2 regions of the Nocardiopsis sp. SBT366 genome follow, and region 2 is predicted to be linked to the other one. Evidence: predicted binding sites of a transcription regulator. Region 2 holds the regulator's gene; the other holds the start of a gene.
What was found. The regulator LexA, encoded in region 2, represses DNA repair genes until DNA is damaged. The targets are predictions, from matches to a motif close to TCGAACANNTGTTCGA.

Region 1 (7,718 bases), on a different contig from region 2:
GATGACGAGTTCGCGGTGACCGACCCGCACGGTCAGAGGCTGGTTGGGGTCACGCTCGCGCATTGCGGTTCCTCCGGCTCCGGGGTCCTGGCTCCATCCGCCATCATGCGGTCCCGAACCCGGCGCCGCCGCTTACCCGTGTCCTGCGGCGCGTTGCCCGGGGGCGGTCTCCATGGGCTGAGGGAAAGGAGCCTTGAGCGGGCGGCGGGGCCTGAACGGGATGCGGGGGTCGCTCGGCCGAGCGTCACGGGGCTCCGCGCAGGGTCGCTCGTCGACAGCGGTCCCGGTCCGACGCGCCGCCGAGCCGGCCCCCGGCCTGGCCGCGACACAGATCATCGCAAAGCAGACGAAGACTGGAACGCGGCCGGACCTAGAAGCCGAACGACGCTCCTAAGATCTCCTCATGGACGAGGACCTGAGACGAGCCCGACGATCAACCGGCCTGTTGATGACATCTACCGGGATGACCCCGATCGCTCTGGCCGCAGCCACGGTGGCTGTGGGCTCTCACTGGGCCCTGTGGGTGATGTGGGCAGTGTGGGTGGTCCTGGCCGGCGTGACGGTGTGGGCGGTGGTCACGGTGAACCAGTTCTCTGCGCTTGGGGATTGACCTTCCCTGGGCCTGTTGCCTCCTCCTGCTTCGGCGGGAGGGGCTTTTCGTGCGTGGCTGCTCCTGGGCCTTGACTGTCAGGTCCGGCCCGATCTGCCGCTTCGCGCGAACTCCTTTTCTGGTTCGGTGCGTCAGCGTGCACTCAGCCGAAGAGGAACCGGGTCGGCGCCCGCGCACCGAGCCGGGTCGTGGCCGCCACCTCGACGCCGGTGTGTCAGACCTGCCTCGCACTCAGGCCGACGTGGGCAGGTCCAGAGAAAGCTGCCCCTGGGGCGCGGAGGGTTCGGACGGCCTCTCGGCGTCCCGGGGTGACCCGGGTCTGTTCAGGCCGTGTCTGGCGGCGACCTCGCGGACGGCCGTGGTGACGATCCGCTGGTAGGAGTCGGAGGCGTAGGAGCCTCGTCCGTAGAGCTCGCGGTAGAGCGGCAGCAGGCGCGGGTGCTCCCGGGTGAGCCATGCCCGGTACCACTCGCGCGCGCCCGGGCGCAGGTGCAGTACGACAGGGGAGACGCGGGTGGCCCCGGCCTCGGCGATGGCGGCGACGGTCTCCTCGATCTGCTCCGCTGAGTCGGTCAGCCCGGGCAGGATCGGGGCCATGAGCACCGAGCACTCCAGCCCGCGCTCGCTCAGCGCGCGCACCACGCCCAGCCGTGCGCGGGGGCTCGGGGTCCCGGGCTCCACGGTGCGCCAGACACTCGTGTCCACGGAGCCGACCGACACCGCCATGCCGACCCTCGTGACCTGTGCGGCCTGTTCCAGGAGGGGGAGGTCGCGCAGGACCAGGGTGCCCTTGGTGAGGATCGAGAAGGGGTTGGCGGTGTCGCGGAGCGCCGCGATGATCTCCGGCATCAGCCGGTACCGGCCCTCAGCTCGCTGGTAGGGGTCGGTGTTGGTGCCCATCGCGATGTGTTCGCCGCGCCACGAGGGCCGGGCGAGTTCGGCGCGCAACCGTTCGGCGGCGTTGACCTTGACCAGGATGCGGGTGTCGAAGTCGCGGCCGCTGTCGAGGTCGAGGTACTCGTGGGTGCGTCTGGCGAAGCAGTACACGCAGGCGTGCGAACAGCCCCGGTAGGGGTTGATGGTCCACCGGAACATCGGGTCGTCGCCGGGCACGCGGTTGATGATGCTGCGGGCCTGGATCTCGATGGCGACCGCCTCGCCGTCCTGGCCCGCCAGGACCGGCCCCGGCGCGGGGGTGCCCAGACCGGCCCGCCCGGTGCCGCGTTCGGGTGGGGTCGGGGCGGGTTCGAACAGTGACCCCTGCCCGGTGTTCTTGGTTCCCTCTCGGAGGTTCTCCCAGCGCATGCGGTCAATTCGAACATGGTTTCGAAGGTCTGTCCAGTGGTGCGGTGGGGTTGTGGATCACGTCCGGTGTGGGCCCGCCACGGCGTGGCCGGTGCGGATAGGGCTCAGGATCCGCCCTGGAGCTGGCTCCGTTCGAGGCGCTCGGGGGTCCAGCGCTCCACCGCGCGGCCTCGGCTGTCCTGGAATTCGGGGACGGTCTCCTCCGGGTCCACCAGGATGATCCGGTGGCCGGTGTCGACCAGCTTGGCGGTCATGGCGGCGGACGTGCGGCGGGCCACCGGCAGCACCTCGTCGACCCGGCTCATGTCGAACACCACCAGGTGGGTCGAGGGCGTGTTCTCGACCAGTTCGTGCACCAGGGCCTCGATACTGCTCAACACCATGTCGCCCTGGAGTACGTAGACCGTGGCCGGTTCGCCGTCGACGACCTCCTTGCGGGTCTCGCGCAGCGACGAGCGGGCGGGTCTGCCGGGCTCCATCAGGTGCAGGCCCAGGTCCTTCGACAGCCTCTCCATCATGGCCACGCCGCGCGCGCTGTTGCCATGCGCGTCCAGACGCGGGGAGAACACCGCGACCCCGACCTGGCCGGGCAGCACGCCGAGGATGCCCCCGGCCACGCCGCTCTTGGCGGGGATTCCTACGCTGGTGAGCCAGTCACCGGCCGCGTCGTACATGCCGCACGAGGCCATCACGCTCAGCAGGTACCGGGTGGTGCGCCTGCCGAACAACCGCTGGCCGGTGTTGGGCTGCACGCCGCCGTTGGCGAGGGTGCAGGCCATGAGCGCGAGGTCACGCACAGTGACGTTGGCCGAGCACTGGCGGACGTACCCCGCCACGGCCGCGGCGGGGTCCTGCTCCAGACCTCCGGAGGCGTGCAGGAGGTAGGCGAGACCGAGGTTGCGGTCCCCGGTCTCCAGCTCGGAGGCGGCCAGCCCCTCGTCGACCTCCACCGGCCGTTGCGCCAGGTCGGAGAAGAGCCCCAGGACGCGGTCCGCGGCGGGGCGGTGGTCCTCGCCGACGAGAGCGTGGGTGACGATCGCCCCCGCGTTGATCATCGGATTACGGGGTCTGCCGGTCTCCGGGTCCAGGGACAGTTCGTTGAAGGCCTCGCCACTGGGCTCCACCCCGACGCGGTCGAGGACGAACTCCAGGCCGTGGTCTTCGATCGCCAGCGCGTAGGCGAAGGGCTTGGACATCGACTGGATGCTGAACTCGTGGTTCGCGTCCCCGCTCGCGTACACGGTCCCGTTCACCGTGCACAGCGCCACCGCCACCCGGTCCGGGTCGGCGGAGGCCAGTTCCGGGATGTAGTCCGCCCGGGCGCCCGAGACCACGTGCTCGGTGTCTTCGATGATGGCGTCGAGGTAGTCGAGGATCGGTGAGCGCAACAAGGGTTCCTCCGTCTTTCGGGTCGGCGTCGTGCGGTGGGTCGCCACCGTCCTCCCCAGGCCAGGGCCGGTACAACCCCGTGGCCGCCGGGCCCGGTACGGGGCCGCGGTTGGTGGGCGCGCTTCAGCGCGGGCGGGGCGGATCCCTGGTCGCCGGACTCGGGGCCTCCCGCTCCTCGGGTTCGCGGGGGTTCCCTTACCGGCGCCGACGCCCGACGCGAACACGATCCCCGTCCACGGAAGGCCGTGTCGGTCAGGAGTCGAGAAGTCCCCGGGGCCGGTCCTGGCCAGCGTGTGAGTCACCAAGGGCCATCGGACACAGGGGAGACCTCCATGAACGGAGACAGGGGCACCGCGGGGGCGGGCGGCTCCTCCGAGCATGAGCGTGCGGCCATGAGACAGCGCTCCGCCGAGCTGAGGAAGGAGGCCGAGCTTGGCCGCGGCAACAAGGCGGCCACGGCCGAGCTCGACGTGCTGGCCAGGGCCGAGGAGATGGAGACCGCCGACCGCGCGGTGGCTGAGCGGATCCACGCGATCGTCACCGCACACGCCGCGGAACTGTCACCCACGCTGTGGTGCGGGCAGCCCGCCTACGCTGGGAAGGGCAGGGCCGTGTGCTTCTTTCGCAGCGGGGCAGGCGGACAAAGGACGCCACTCCGGTCTCGGGTTCACCACGGAGGCCGACCTCGACGACGAGGGCGGCCTGATGGCCCACGGCCCACGCCGTGACCGAGCTGGGCGAACGGGCGGAGCAGGCCATCGTCGACCTGGTCAGGACGGCCGTGAGTTGATCCGGGGCGTCGCGCGCTCCCTCATCCTCGTCGTGCGCCCAAGGCTCTGAGCAGGTAGGGGAGCAGGCGCTCGGCGATGTCCGCGCCCGGGGTGGCGGCGTGTCCGCCGCCCGCCTCCGGGGGCACGAGGAACGTGTGGCTGACCATTGGGCCGATGACCAGTTCCGCGACCACCAGGGGGTCCTCCACCTCGGGGATCTCCCGGCGCTCGACCGCCCGGTCGAGCAGGGCGAGCACCCGGCCCTGGAGGGGGATCACGAAGGCGTCGAAGAGCACGTCGGCCAGGGCCCGGTTGTGGGCGGCCTCGCCCAGCACCGCGCGCAACAGACGGCCGGAGGGGCCCTCCAACGCGGCGGCCTTGTCCCGGAGCAGCACGCCGAGGTCGGCGGCGAGGCTTCCGTGGTCGTGGTCGGGGCCCAGGTTCTCCGCCCAGGCCCGGGCGGCACCCACCACCAGGTCCTCCTTGGAGCGCCAACGGCGGTAGAGGGTGGCGGTGGAGACCCCCGCCCGACGTGCGACGGCGGCGGTGGTCAGACCGCTGTAGCCGTGCAGCTGGAGTTCGGTGAGGGTGGCGTCCATCAGCGCGCGATCCCGGCTGGCGTCGCGGGGCCGGCCCCTTTGGGCGGAACCAGCGGACGCCTCCGGCAGATGGTCCGTCGTCATACTCGAATCGTATGCGAGACGGCATTTGGAAACGAAACGTTTTCGTTTATTCTTGGGCCATGGCTCACACGAACGCCTCCGAACCGCTCACCCTCATCACCGAGATCCCCCAGATCGTGTCCCGGCTGCGTGCCACCTTCGACAGCGGGCGTACCAAGCCGCTCTCCTGGCGCCGCGCCCAGCTGCGCGCGCTGCGCCGTCTGCTCACCGAGGAACGCGCCACCCTGGAGAAGGCCCTCCGCTCCGACCTGGGCAAGCCCTCCGTGGAGGCGCACACCACCGAGATCGGGTTCGTGGTCAACGAGATCGACCACACCCTGAGACACCTGGCCTCCTGGCTGCGCCCCCAGCGGGTGTCCGTCCCGATGGCGCTGGCCCCCGCCAGGGCCCGCCGCGTCCGCGAGCCCCTGGGCGCGGTGCTGATCATCAGCCCGTGGAACTACCCCGTCAACCTGGCCCTGTCCCCGCTGGTCGGGGCGATCGCCGCTGGCAACGCGGCCGTGGTCAAGCCCTCCGAGCTCTCCCCGGCCACCTCGGCTGCGCTGGCCGACCTGATCCCGCGCTACCTGGACAGCCAGGCCGTCGCCGTGGTCGAGGGCGGTGTCGCCGAGAGCACCGCCCTCCTGGAGCAGCGCTTCGACCACATCTTCTACACCGGGAACTCGGCGGTGGCCCGGATCGTCATGGCGGCGGCGGTCAGGCACCTGACCCCCCTCACCCTGGAACTGGGCGGCAAGAGCCCTGCGGTGGTCGAGCCCGGCGTGGACCTGGCCACCACGGCCCGCCGTCTGGCCTGGGGCAAGTTCACCAACGCGGGGCAGACCTGTGTGGCCCCGGACTACGTGCTGGCCATCGGTGACACGGCGGACACGCTCCAGCGGGAGCTGGCCGCCGCCATCACCCAGATGTTCGGTTCCGACCCCGCCCAGAGCGCGGACTACGGGCGCATCGTCAACGAACGCCACTTCGACCGGCTCAGCGCCCTGCTGGAGAGCGGCAAGGTCGTCGCGGGCGGGCGCACCAACCGTGGGGACCTCTACATCGCGCCCACGGTCCTGGCCGACGTGGATCCGGACTCGCCCGTGATGGCCGAGGAGATCTTCGGGCCGATCCTGCCGGTCGTGCGGGTGCCCGACCTGGACGCGGCGATCCGGTTCGTCAACGAACGCGACAAGCCGCTGGCGCTGTACGGGTTCACCGAATCCGAGACCACCAAGCGCCGCCTGACCACCGAGACCTCCTCGGGCGGTCTGGGCTTCGGTCTGCCGATCGCGCACCTGGCCGTTCCGGAACTGCCCTTCGGGGGAGTGGGGGAGAGCGGTATGGGCGCCTACCACTCGGCGGCATCCATCGACACCTTCTCGCACACCAAGGCGGTGCTCGACAAGTCGCTGCTGATGGACACCATGCGCGTGGCCTACGCGCCGATCAGCCAGGTCAAGGAGCGCATCCTGCGTCGGATGCTCTGAGCGGACTACCCGGACCGGGCGTCGGTGTGCGCGGTGCCCGGTTCGAGGTCGTCCCCGAACAGCTCGCTGACGGTCACGAAGTGGTAGCCCTCTTCGGTGAGGTCGTCCAGGAGGGCGGGGATCGCCTCCACGGTGGTCTCGTGGATGTCATGGAACAGGATCACGCTGCCGTCGCCCACACCGTCCAGGGCGATCTCGCGCATCCGGTCGCCGTCGCGGTGCTGCCAGTCCAGTGTGTCCACGTCCCACAGCACCATGGGGTGGGGAATCGCCTCACGGGCGGTGTCGTCGAGCGCGCCGTAGGGCGGGCGCATGCTCCGGGGCCGTTCGCCGGTGACCTCGGCGACGGCGCGGTCGGTGCGGGCGAGGTCGTCCCTGATCCGGTCGTGGGAGAGCGTGGTGAGGTCGTCGTGCTTCCAGGTGTGGTTGCCGATCCCGTGGCCCTCCTCGGCCATGCGCCGCACCTCCTCGCTGTGGTCGCCCACCTTGGACCCGAGCAGGTAGAAGGTGGCCCTGGCGTCGTGTTCCGCCAGGGTGTCCAGGAGCGCTTCGGTGTACTTCCCGGGGCCGTCGTCGAAGGTCAGTGCCACGCACGCGACCTCGTCGCAGTCCGGGGCCTCTTCGGAGGGCGCGGCCGTCACCGGGCGCGCGGCTCCGAGCAGTAGGCCGGAGGTGATCAGCATCGCCCCGGCCGCGCCAACGGTGGCCCCGCGCGTCAAAGAGGTAACTTTCACGCGTCGAAATTTAGACGAATCAGACACCAGGTGCAATATGCGGCGCGTCTCAGAGTGTGCGTGACCAGGGAGACGCCGTCCTGGGAACGTCGAGGGCCCCGGTCGCCATGCGGCGACCGGGGCCCGTTCGGAACCGGTGGGTCAGTCGACCCGTGCGTCCGTGTGCGTCTCTCCCGGCTTCAGGCCGTCCTCGCCGAAGATCTCGCTGACGGTCACGAAGTGGAACCCCTCGGAGTGCATGCCCTCCAGCACGTCCGGGATGGCGTCGACGCTGGACTTGTGGATGTCGTGGAACAGGATCACGCTGCCCGGCTTGCCCTCGTCCAGCGCGTGCTTGGCGACCGCGGCGGTGTCCCGGTTCTGCCAGTCCATGGTGTCCACGTCCCACAGGATGATCGGGTGTTCGGTGGCGTCGCTCACGGTGCTGTTCATCGCACCGTAGGGCGGGCGCAGGGTGGGCGGCGCCACCCCGGTCACCTCCTGGATCGCCTTGTCGGTGCGCTCCAGGTCCTTGGCCACCCCGTCGGCTGACAGAGTGGTGAGGTCGTCGTGCTTCCAGGTGTGGTTACCCATCTCGTGGCCCTCGGCGTGCGTGCGCTCCACGATCTCGGGGAACTCGCCCACGAGGGAGCCCATCACGTAGAAGGTGGCCCTGGCGTCGTACTCGCCCAGGTGGTCCAACAGTTCCTCGGTGTGCTCGCCCGGGCCGTCGTCGAAGGTCAGCGCCACGCACTTGAGACGCTCGCAGTCCAGACTGC
Region 2 (7,718 bases):
GTCGGCTACCAGAGACCGTCGAGGAACCCCTCCAGCGCCGGGGTGACGTCGGGGGAGAAGGCACGGTCCGCGTCGAGGGCGGCGGCCCCGGGGGAGTCGTCGTACTCGCGCAGGATGTGGTCGACCCCCGACAGGTCCACCCGCTCGGCGCCGTCCAGGCCGGTCATGAGCCGGTCGACCTCCTCCTCGTTCACCTGGGCGTCCTGGTCGCCCCACAGGACCAGCACCGGGGTGTCCCCGGGCAGGCCCTCGGCCAGTTCCACGGGGTCGAAGGAGTCGATCCAGGTCAGGTAGTCCGCGCTGTTCTCGTCGAACAACCCCGTGGCGTCGCTCTCGGGCAGCTCCCCGCCCGCGCGCACGGCGGCCCGGCCCGCCCGCAGGTCCGAGAGCATCTGCGCCGCGGTCACCTCGCCGACGCCGCCCTGGGCCTCGGCGGTGCGGATCTGCTCGGACACCTGGCGGTCGATGAGGTCCAGCATGCGGGTGCCCGGCGGAGCGGCCAGCACCAGCGCGGGTTCGGCGTCGAGGAGTTCGTGGGCGCGCAGCGCGTACAGGGCACCCTCACTGTGGCCCAGGATGACCGTGCGCTCGGGGTCCACCTCGGGCTGGGCGACCAGCTCCGTGTAGGCGGCGGCCATCTGCCGGTCGAAGACGAGGGGGTCGACCGGCTGGTCGAGGGCCTCCTCCTCGGCCTCGCTCATGTCCGCCGGGTCCGCGCTGCCGAACTTGTCGTAGCGCAGCGAAGCGGCACCCGCACCGCTCAGCACCCGGGCGAGGTTCAGGTTGGTGTTGGCCTCCGGGCGCGCGGCGCCGTTGCCGTCCCGGTCGGTGGGACCGCTGCCGGAGACGATGAGCACCCCCGGGACGGAGCCCTCACCGGCGCCGGAGGGAGCGGTGAAGGTGCCCGGCACCGTGAACCCGCCACCCTCGAAGGAGACCTCGCGCTCCTGCCCGGCCGCACCGGGCAGCGCGGGCCCGTCGCCGTCGCTGGGCGCGCAGGCGGAGACCAGCAGGGCCCCGGCGACCAGGGCCGAGGCCAGGGCGGCGCGGGGTCGGCTCGGGGAAGGGGACACGGGGGCGGAGGCAGGTGTCGACACACCCTCAGCGTATCGGCACGCCCACCACCCCCGGCTCGGGGACCTGGGCTCAGACCCGGCGCATGACCGTGACGACCTTGCCGAGGATGGTGGCCTCGTCTCCCTGGATGGGGTCGTAGGCGTCGTTGCGCGGCATCAGCCACACGTGCCCGTCCGGCTCCCGGCGCAGCACCTTGACGGTGGCCTCGTCGTCCAGCATCGCCGCGACGATGTCACCGTTCTCGGCGGTCTGCTGCTGACGGACCACCACCAGGTCACCATCGGTGATCGCGGCGTCGATCATGGAGTCACCGACCACCGTGAGCATGAACAGACGGCCCTCGCCGACCAGCTGGCGCGGCAGCGCCAGGACGTCCTCCACGGCCTCCTCGGCCAGGATCGGGCCACCGGCGGCGATCCGACCGACCAGCGGCACCGAGGCCGCCCGGGTGGAGTCGGCGGTGAGCTCCTCCTGGGTGAGGGTCTGGGAGGCCTCGCGGCCCGGGGTGCGCAGCTCCACGGCGCGCGGCCGGTTCTGGTCCCGGTGCAGGTAGCCCTTGCGCTGGAGCACCTTGAGCTGGTGCGCCACGCTGGAGGGGCTGGACAGGCCGACCGTGTCGCCGATCTCCCGGATGGACGGCGGGTACCCCCGTTCCCGGACGTAGCGCTGGATGCAGTTGAGGACACTCTGCTGACGTGCGGTGAGCTTGGGGGTGTCGGACCCGGACGGGCCCGGGTCGCCGACGGGCGAAAGAACGGTGGTGGGTCCGGAGCCGACGGCTCCGGGGTTCTCCTCCGGCACGGCCGGGCCTCCTCGGTGTTCGGTTCGGTCAGGGCCTGTGTGTGGCCGGATCGGCCACGCGGACCGGACGGCGAAGCCGGTGTGAAATCAAGGTCAACTTTAGTCGTTGCACACGGTGATATCAAACAAGCGTTCGAGAACGTGTGGACGAGGGCGCGTGGGGATTTCGCATTGTGTTTTCGCGCCCCGATTTCCGGGGGTCCGGACTTATGTGTGTACACGCGCGCCGTGGCCGTTGTCCGGGGAATGTGCGATCCGGTATGGGGTTCGTCTCGCCGTGCCCCGCCGCCACTCCGTGCTCGCGGGAGAGGGGGGAATTCGGTCGGCGCCGAGGTGTGGCGGGCGTCGAGCCGCGCGCCCGCGCCCCCTTATCCTTGGATTCGGCTCCCGGAGCCGCACATCCCCGTTTCCACCTCCTCGAACCCCGTTCCTCGGCCGCCCCTGTTCCAGGGTTTGGGGACACGCCGTCGGCAGGGTTGCGGGTGTCCGCCCCAGCGCCTAGGTTCGACCACAACATCTGGTGTTGACATGGGGGCTGTGGTCAATAAGTTGTGGTTAAGTAGACCTCCAGGGTTGTTGGTCGGGTACAGGAAAGCCAGGTGAACCGGGATGCACTGTCCGTTCTGCCGTCATCCGGACACCAGGGTGATCGACAGCAGGTCCACCGACGACGGCGCGGCCATCCGGCGCCGCAGGACCTGCCCCGTCTGTGAGCGACGCTTCACCACGCAGGAGACCGTCCTGCTGATGGTGGCCAAGCGGTCCGGGGTCACCGAACCCTTCAGCCGCACCAAGATCATCGCCGGGGTGCGCCGCGCCTGCCAGGGCCGCCCCGTCTCCGAGGACGCCCTCGCCAAACTCGGCCAGCGGGTCGAGGAGGAGATCCGCGGCCGGGGTGTGGCCGAGGTGCCCGCCCACGAGATCGGCCTTGCCATCCTGGGTCCCATGCGTGACCTGGACGAGGTCGCCTACCTGCACTTCGCGAGCGTCTACCGTGGGTTCGAGAGCCTCGCCGACTTCGAGGCCGAGATCGCGAGCCTGCGGGAGGACCGCGAGGGGGAGCCCGCGGTCGACACCACCGGGTAACCCCGGCGACCGCCGCATGGTGGGTGGAAAGCCCGGCCGAGACCGTGCCTTCCGCACCACCCCGAACACACATGAACGTCCGCGCGGTCACCGCCGGGTCCGCGCATGACCTTCGGGGGAGAGGTCGCCATGACGCGAAGGACGAACGGCACGACCAGGCGCCGGGGCAAGGGCCTGACGATCGGCCGGGTCAACACCACCGAGGGCGTCCATCCGTACGACACCCTCGAATGGGAACTCCGCGACGTCGTCATGACCAACTGGCGCGACGGCACCGTCAACTTCGAGCAGCACGGCGTCGAGTTCCCCGTCACCTGGTCGGTGAACGCCACCCAGATCGTGACGAGCAAGTACTTCCGGGGGGCCGTCGGCACTCCCGAGCGCGAGTCGAGCCTCAGACAGCTCATCGACCGCGTCGTCGGCGTCTACACCAGAACCGGCCGCGAACACGGCTACTTCGCCTCGGACCAGGACGCCGAGGTCTTCGACCACGAACTCAAGTACGCCCTGGCCCACCAGCTCTTCAGCTTCAACTCCCCGGTCTGGTTCAACGTCGGCACCACCTCCAGGGCCCAGGTCTCCGCGTGCTTCATCCTCTCCGTGGAGGACACCATGGAGTCGATCCTGGAGTGGTACAAGGAGGAGGGGCTCATCTTCAAGGGCGGCTCCGGCGCGGGGGTGAACCTGTCGCGCATCCGCTCCAGCAGGGAGCTGCTGTCCTCCGGGGGCTCCGCCTCGGGGCCGGTCTCCTTCATGCGCGGCGCCGACGCCTCCGCCGGGACCATCAAGTCCGGCGGCGCCACCCGCCGGGCGGCCAAGATGGTGGTGCTCGACGTGGACCACCCCGACATCGAGGAGTTCGTCGGGGCCAAGGCGCGCGAGGAGCTCAAGATCCGCGCGCTCCGGGACGCGGGCTTCGACGTCGACCTGGGCGGCGACGACATGTTCAGCGTCCAGTACCAGAACGCCAACAACTCCGTCCGCGTGTCCGACGCGTTCATGCGCGCGGTGGAGACCGGCTCCGGGTTCGGCCTGACCTCCCGCACCACGGGCGAGGTCATCGCCACCGTCGACGCCAAGGAGCTCTTCCACCGCATGGCCGCCGCCGCGTGGGAGTGCGCGGACCCGGGCATCCAGTACGACGGCACCATCCAGGACTGGCACACCAACCCCGAGACCGGCCGCATCAGCGCGAGCAATCCCTGCAGTGAGTACCTCAGTCTGGACGACTCGTCCTGCAACCTGGCCTCGATCAACCTGCTGAAGTTCCTACGCGAGGACGACACGTTCGACGTCGAGGGGTTCACCCGGCTCACCGAACTCGTGATCACCGCGATGGACATCTCCATCACCTTCGCGGACTTCCCCACGGAGAGGATCGGCGAGACGACACGGGCCTACCGGCAGCTGGGGATCGGGTACGCCAACCTCGGCGCGCTGCTGATGGCCACCGGCCACGCCTATGACTCCGAGGGCGGACGGGCCGTGGCCGCCGCCGTCACCTCGCTGATGACCGCGGCCGCCTACCGCCGAAGCGCCGAACTGGCCGGTGTGGTCGGCCCCTACGACGGATTCGAGCGCAACCAGAGCGCGCACGAACGCGTGATGCGCAAGCACGCGGCCGCCAACGACGACCTGCGCACCATCGGCGCACTGGAGGAGCCCGTCCACGCGGCCGCCACCAAGGAGTGGGAGCGGTGCCTGGAGGTCGGTGAACGCGACGGTTGGCGCAACGCCCAAGCCAGCCTTCTCGCGCCCACCGGGACGATCGGGTTCATGATGGACTGCGACACGACCGGGATCGAACCTGACTTCTCGCTGGTCAAGTACAAGAAGCTGGTCGGCGGCGGAGCCATGCGGATCGTGAACCAGGCGATCCCCCGGGCGCTGCGGAACCTGGGCTACCAGGACGAACAGATCGAGCCGATCGTCGACCACGTGGCCGAGCACGGGCACGTGGTGGACGCCCCCGGGCTCCGACGGGAGCACTACGAGGTGTTCGACTGTGCCATGGGGCGCCGGTACATCGAGCCCATGGGGCACGTGCGCATGATGGCCGCGACCCAGCCGTTCCTGTCCGGGGCGATCTCCAAGACGGTGAACGTGCCCGAGGGAGCCACGGTCGCCGACTTCGAGGGGATCTACTACGAGGGCTGGCGCCTGGGGCTCAAGGCCCTGGCGGTATACCGGGACAACTGCAAGGTGGGCCAGCCGTTGTCCGCCTCCGGTGCGGAGGCGGAGGACGTGTCGAAGCCGGTGCGGCGGCGGCTGCCCAAGAAGCGGCCGAGCGAGACCACCTCGTTCTCCGTGGGCGGCGCCGAGGGGTACATCACCGCGGGTTCCTACCCGGACAGCGGCCTCGGCGAGGTGTTCCTGAAGCTCGGCAAGCAGGGCTCCACTCTGGCGGGGGTGATGGACGCCTTCTCCATCGCGGTCTCCATCGCCCTCCAGTACGGGGTTCCGCTGGAGACCTACGTGGAGAAGTTCACCAACATGCGCTTCGACCCGGCGGGCATGACGGACGACCCCGACATCCGTATGGCGCAGTCGGTGGTGGACTACATCTTCCGCCGCCTGGCCCTGGACCACCTGCCCTACGAGGAGCGGACCGCGCTCGGAGTGCTGTCCGCCGCGGAGCGTGAGGCCCAGGTCCACGGGGAGGACCCGTCCCAGGCGGCCGTGCAGGTGGAGTCGTACGCGCAGTCCGCCGCCTCCGCCGAGGCCCCGGTGCGGGAGGAGCGCCCCGAACGGCTGGCTCCCGACGAGGGGTTCATGGCCGACGCCCCGCTGTGCACCACCTGCGGGACCAGGATGCGCCCCGCGGGCAGCTGCTTCGCCTGTGAGGGCTGTGGCGCCACCAGCGGCTGCAGCTGACGCTCGAGGGGGCGGGTTCCCGAGGGAGCCCGCCCCGGGTGGTCCACACCTTTGGTTGGCGGGGCGGGGATCGGGTACCCCTTCGGCACCCGGCGACGGCCAGTGGAAGGTGGTTCCCATGCTGATAGCCGCGATCCTGCGGGCGAAGGGCCCGGAGGTGGTGAGCGTCGCCCCCGAGGCGACCGTCGCCCGACTGCTCACCGAACTCGCCCGTCACAACGTCGGTGCCGTCGTGGTCGCCGAGAACGACACCCTCGTCGGGATCGTCTCCGAGCGCGACGTGGTCCGACACCTGGAGCGCCGGGGGCCGGAGCTGATGTCCGCCCCCGTCTCCGACATCATGACCTCCGACGTCGTCACCTGCACCCCCGACGACACCGTCGAGGAGGTCAGTGAACACATGACCGTGCGCCGGTTCCGGCACGTCCCCGTGACCGCGGAGGGACGCCTGGCCGGGATCGTCAGTATCGGCGACCTCGTCAAGAGCCGTCTACGGGGTCTGGAGGACGACCGGGCCCAGCTGGAGGCCTACATCCACGGCCGTTAGGCCTCGGAACGGTCGCCGGAGGCCACGGCCACGGCGGCGGTCGCGGCGGTCACCCCCAGGACGGCGGGCCACGAGCCGACCTTCTTCGCCAGCGGGTGCGACAGGCCGAAGGCGGCCACGTACACGCCGGTCAGCGCGATGGCGGTGCCCAGGCCGGAGTTTCGGCGGGTGGTCTCGAAGGCCGCCGCGCCGAATCCGGCCAGGACCGCGCCTCCCAGGGGCCGGTTTCCGGTGGCGCGCGCCACCGAGTAGCCGCCGATCAGACCGGCGGTGGTCAGGACGGCACTGGGTACTGCGAGCATGGAGAACTCCCTGTTCGGTGCGATTCGGTCAGGACGAGGCCGGGGCGGGGTTGTGGCTCCTTCCGCCCACCCGTCGCCCTCCACCACCCTCAACGGACGCCTGCGGCGCGGTGCTTGCCCTCTTCGTCGCCCTCCACCACCCTCAACGGACGCCTGCGGCGGCGCGGTGGCCTCGCGTCACCACCAGGCTGCCTCTCACCGCACCGACGAAGCTCGCACCGCCAACCCCGGGCGGGCCCCGCTGCGCGGCTCCGCGGAGCCTGCGTGGCGGTGCACGGCAGGGAAACGGCCGCTCGCATCGATGGCGGCTCCGCAGCCACCGGCGAGAGCATTCGAAAACCACCCTAGCCCCGCCCCCGGGGCCGCGCCATGTGGCACGCGTTGGGGGCCGCGGATCACCGTGCGGCTGATTCCGCGTCACGCTCGGGACACACCCATGGGTTTCGGCTGGCCCTCGTGCCAAGCTGGAGGCTGACCACTACCGGTTTGTCCTGAAACGAACCCGACCCGACCTGGAACCAGGTCGCGGTACGCGACGTCGAAGCCGATAGTTCCCGACGTTCCGTCACAAGGAAGTGCATGCCTATGTCGTTCGCGCAAACGGTGCGCGGCGCGGCCGACGCCGTCGCCCAAGGGGGCGACCCGCGCCAGGCCATGACCGACGCAGTCCAACAGGCCGCGGGCCAGATGACCGGGCAGGACTCCGGTCAGCGGTCCGGGCAGAGTACGGAGGGCGGTCTCGATCCCCGTGACTTCGTCGCGGCGAGGGAGCAGGGCGCCTCCGTCGACACCCGGATCGAGCAGAAGACCACCTCGCTGAGCAACGCTGGTGAGGCCCTCAACCGCAGCTACTACGAGCGCGGCCGGGGAGGTCCGGTCCATGTCATCTGCCCGATGGTCATCCCCCGGGGACGCACCTTCGTGACGATGCTCCCGGCCATCGCCCTGCTCGTCATCGGTGTCGTCGGGTTCTCGACCTCCGCCGCCACGGCCATGGTCAGCGGCGCCAACCCGCTGCTCAACCCCTTCTT

Region 1: ADX84_RS12505 (Rv2578c family radical SAM protein) is a predicted target of LexA. The motif match lies at 1,925-1,940, and genes of this name have one in related genera.

The regions. Positions count from the first base shown of each region.
Region 1 is NZ_LAVM01000034.1:28,106-35,823, forward strand. It holds gene ADX84_RS12500 (YrhK family protein) at 1-63, opposite strand, end outside; gene ADX84_RS26025 (hypothetical protein) at 404-610, shown strand; gene ADX84_RS12505 (Rv2578c family radical SAM protein) at 842-1,915, opposite strand; gene ADX84_RS12510 (glutaminase) at 2,020-3,303, opposite strand; gene ADX84_RS12520 (TetR/AcrR family transcriptional regulator) at 4,116-4,757, opposite strand; gene ADX84_RS12525 (aldehyde dehydrogenase family protein) at 4,817-6,226, shown strand; gene ADX84_RS12530 (polysaccharide deacetylase family protein) at 6,232-6,909, opposite strand; gene ADX84_RS12535 (polysaccharide deacetylase family protein) at 7,102-7,718, opposite strand, start outside.
Region 2 is NZ_LAVM01000002.1:5,979-13,696, reverse strand. It holds gene ADX84_RS00835 (alpha/beta fold hydrolase) at 6-1,097, opposite strand; gene lexA (transcriptional repressor LexA) at 1,147-1,878, opposite strand; gene nrdR (transcriptional regulator NrdR) at 2,488-2,964, shown strand; gene ADX84_RS00820 (vitamin B12-dependent ribonucleotide reductase) at 3,094-5,838, shown strand; gene ADX84_RS00815 (CBS domain-containing protein) at 5,957-6,385, shown strand; gene ADX84_RS00810 (hypothetical protein) at 6,382-6,687, opposite strand; gene ADX84_RS00805 (SPFH domain-containing protein) at 7,273-7,718, shown strand, end outside.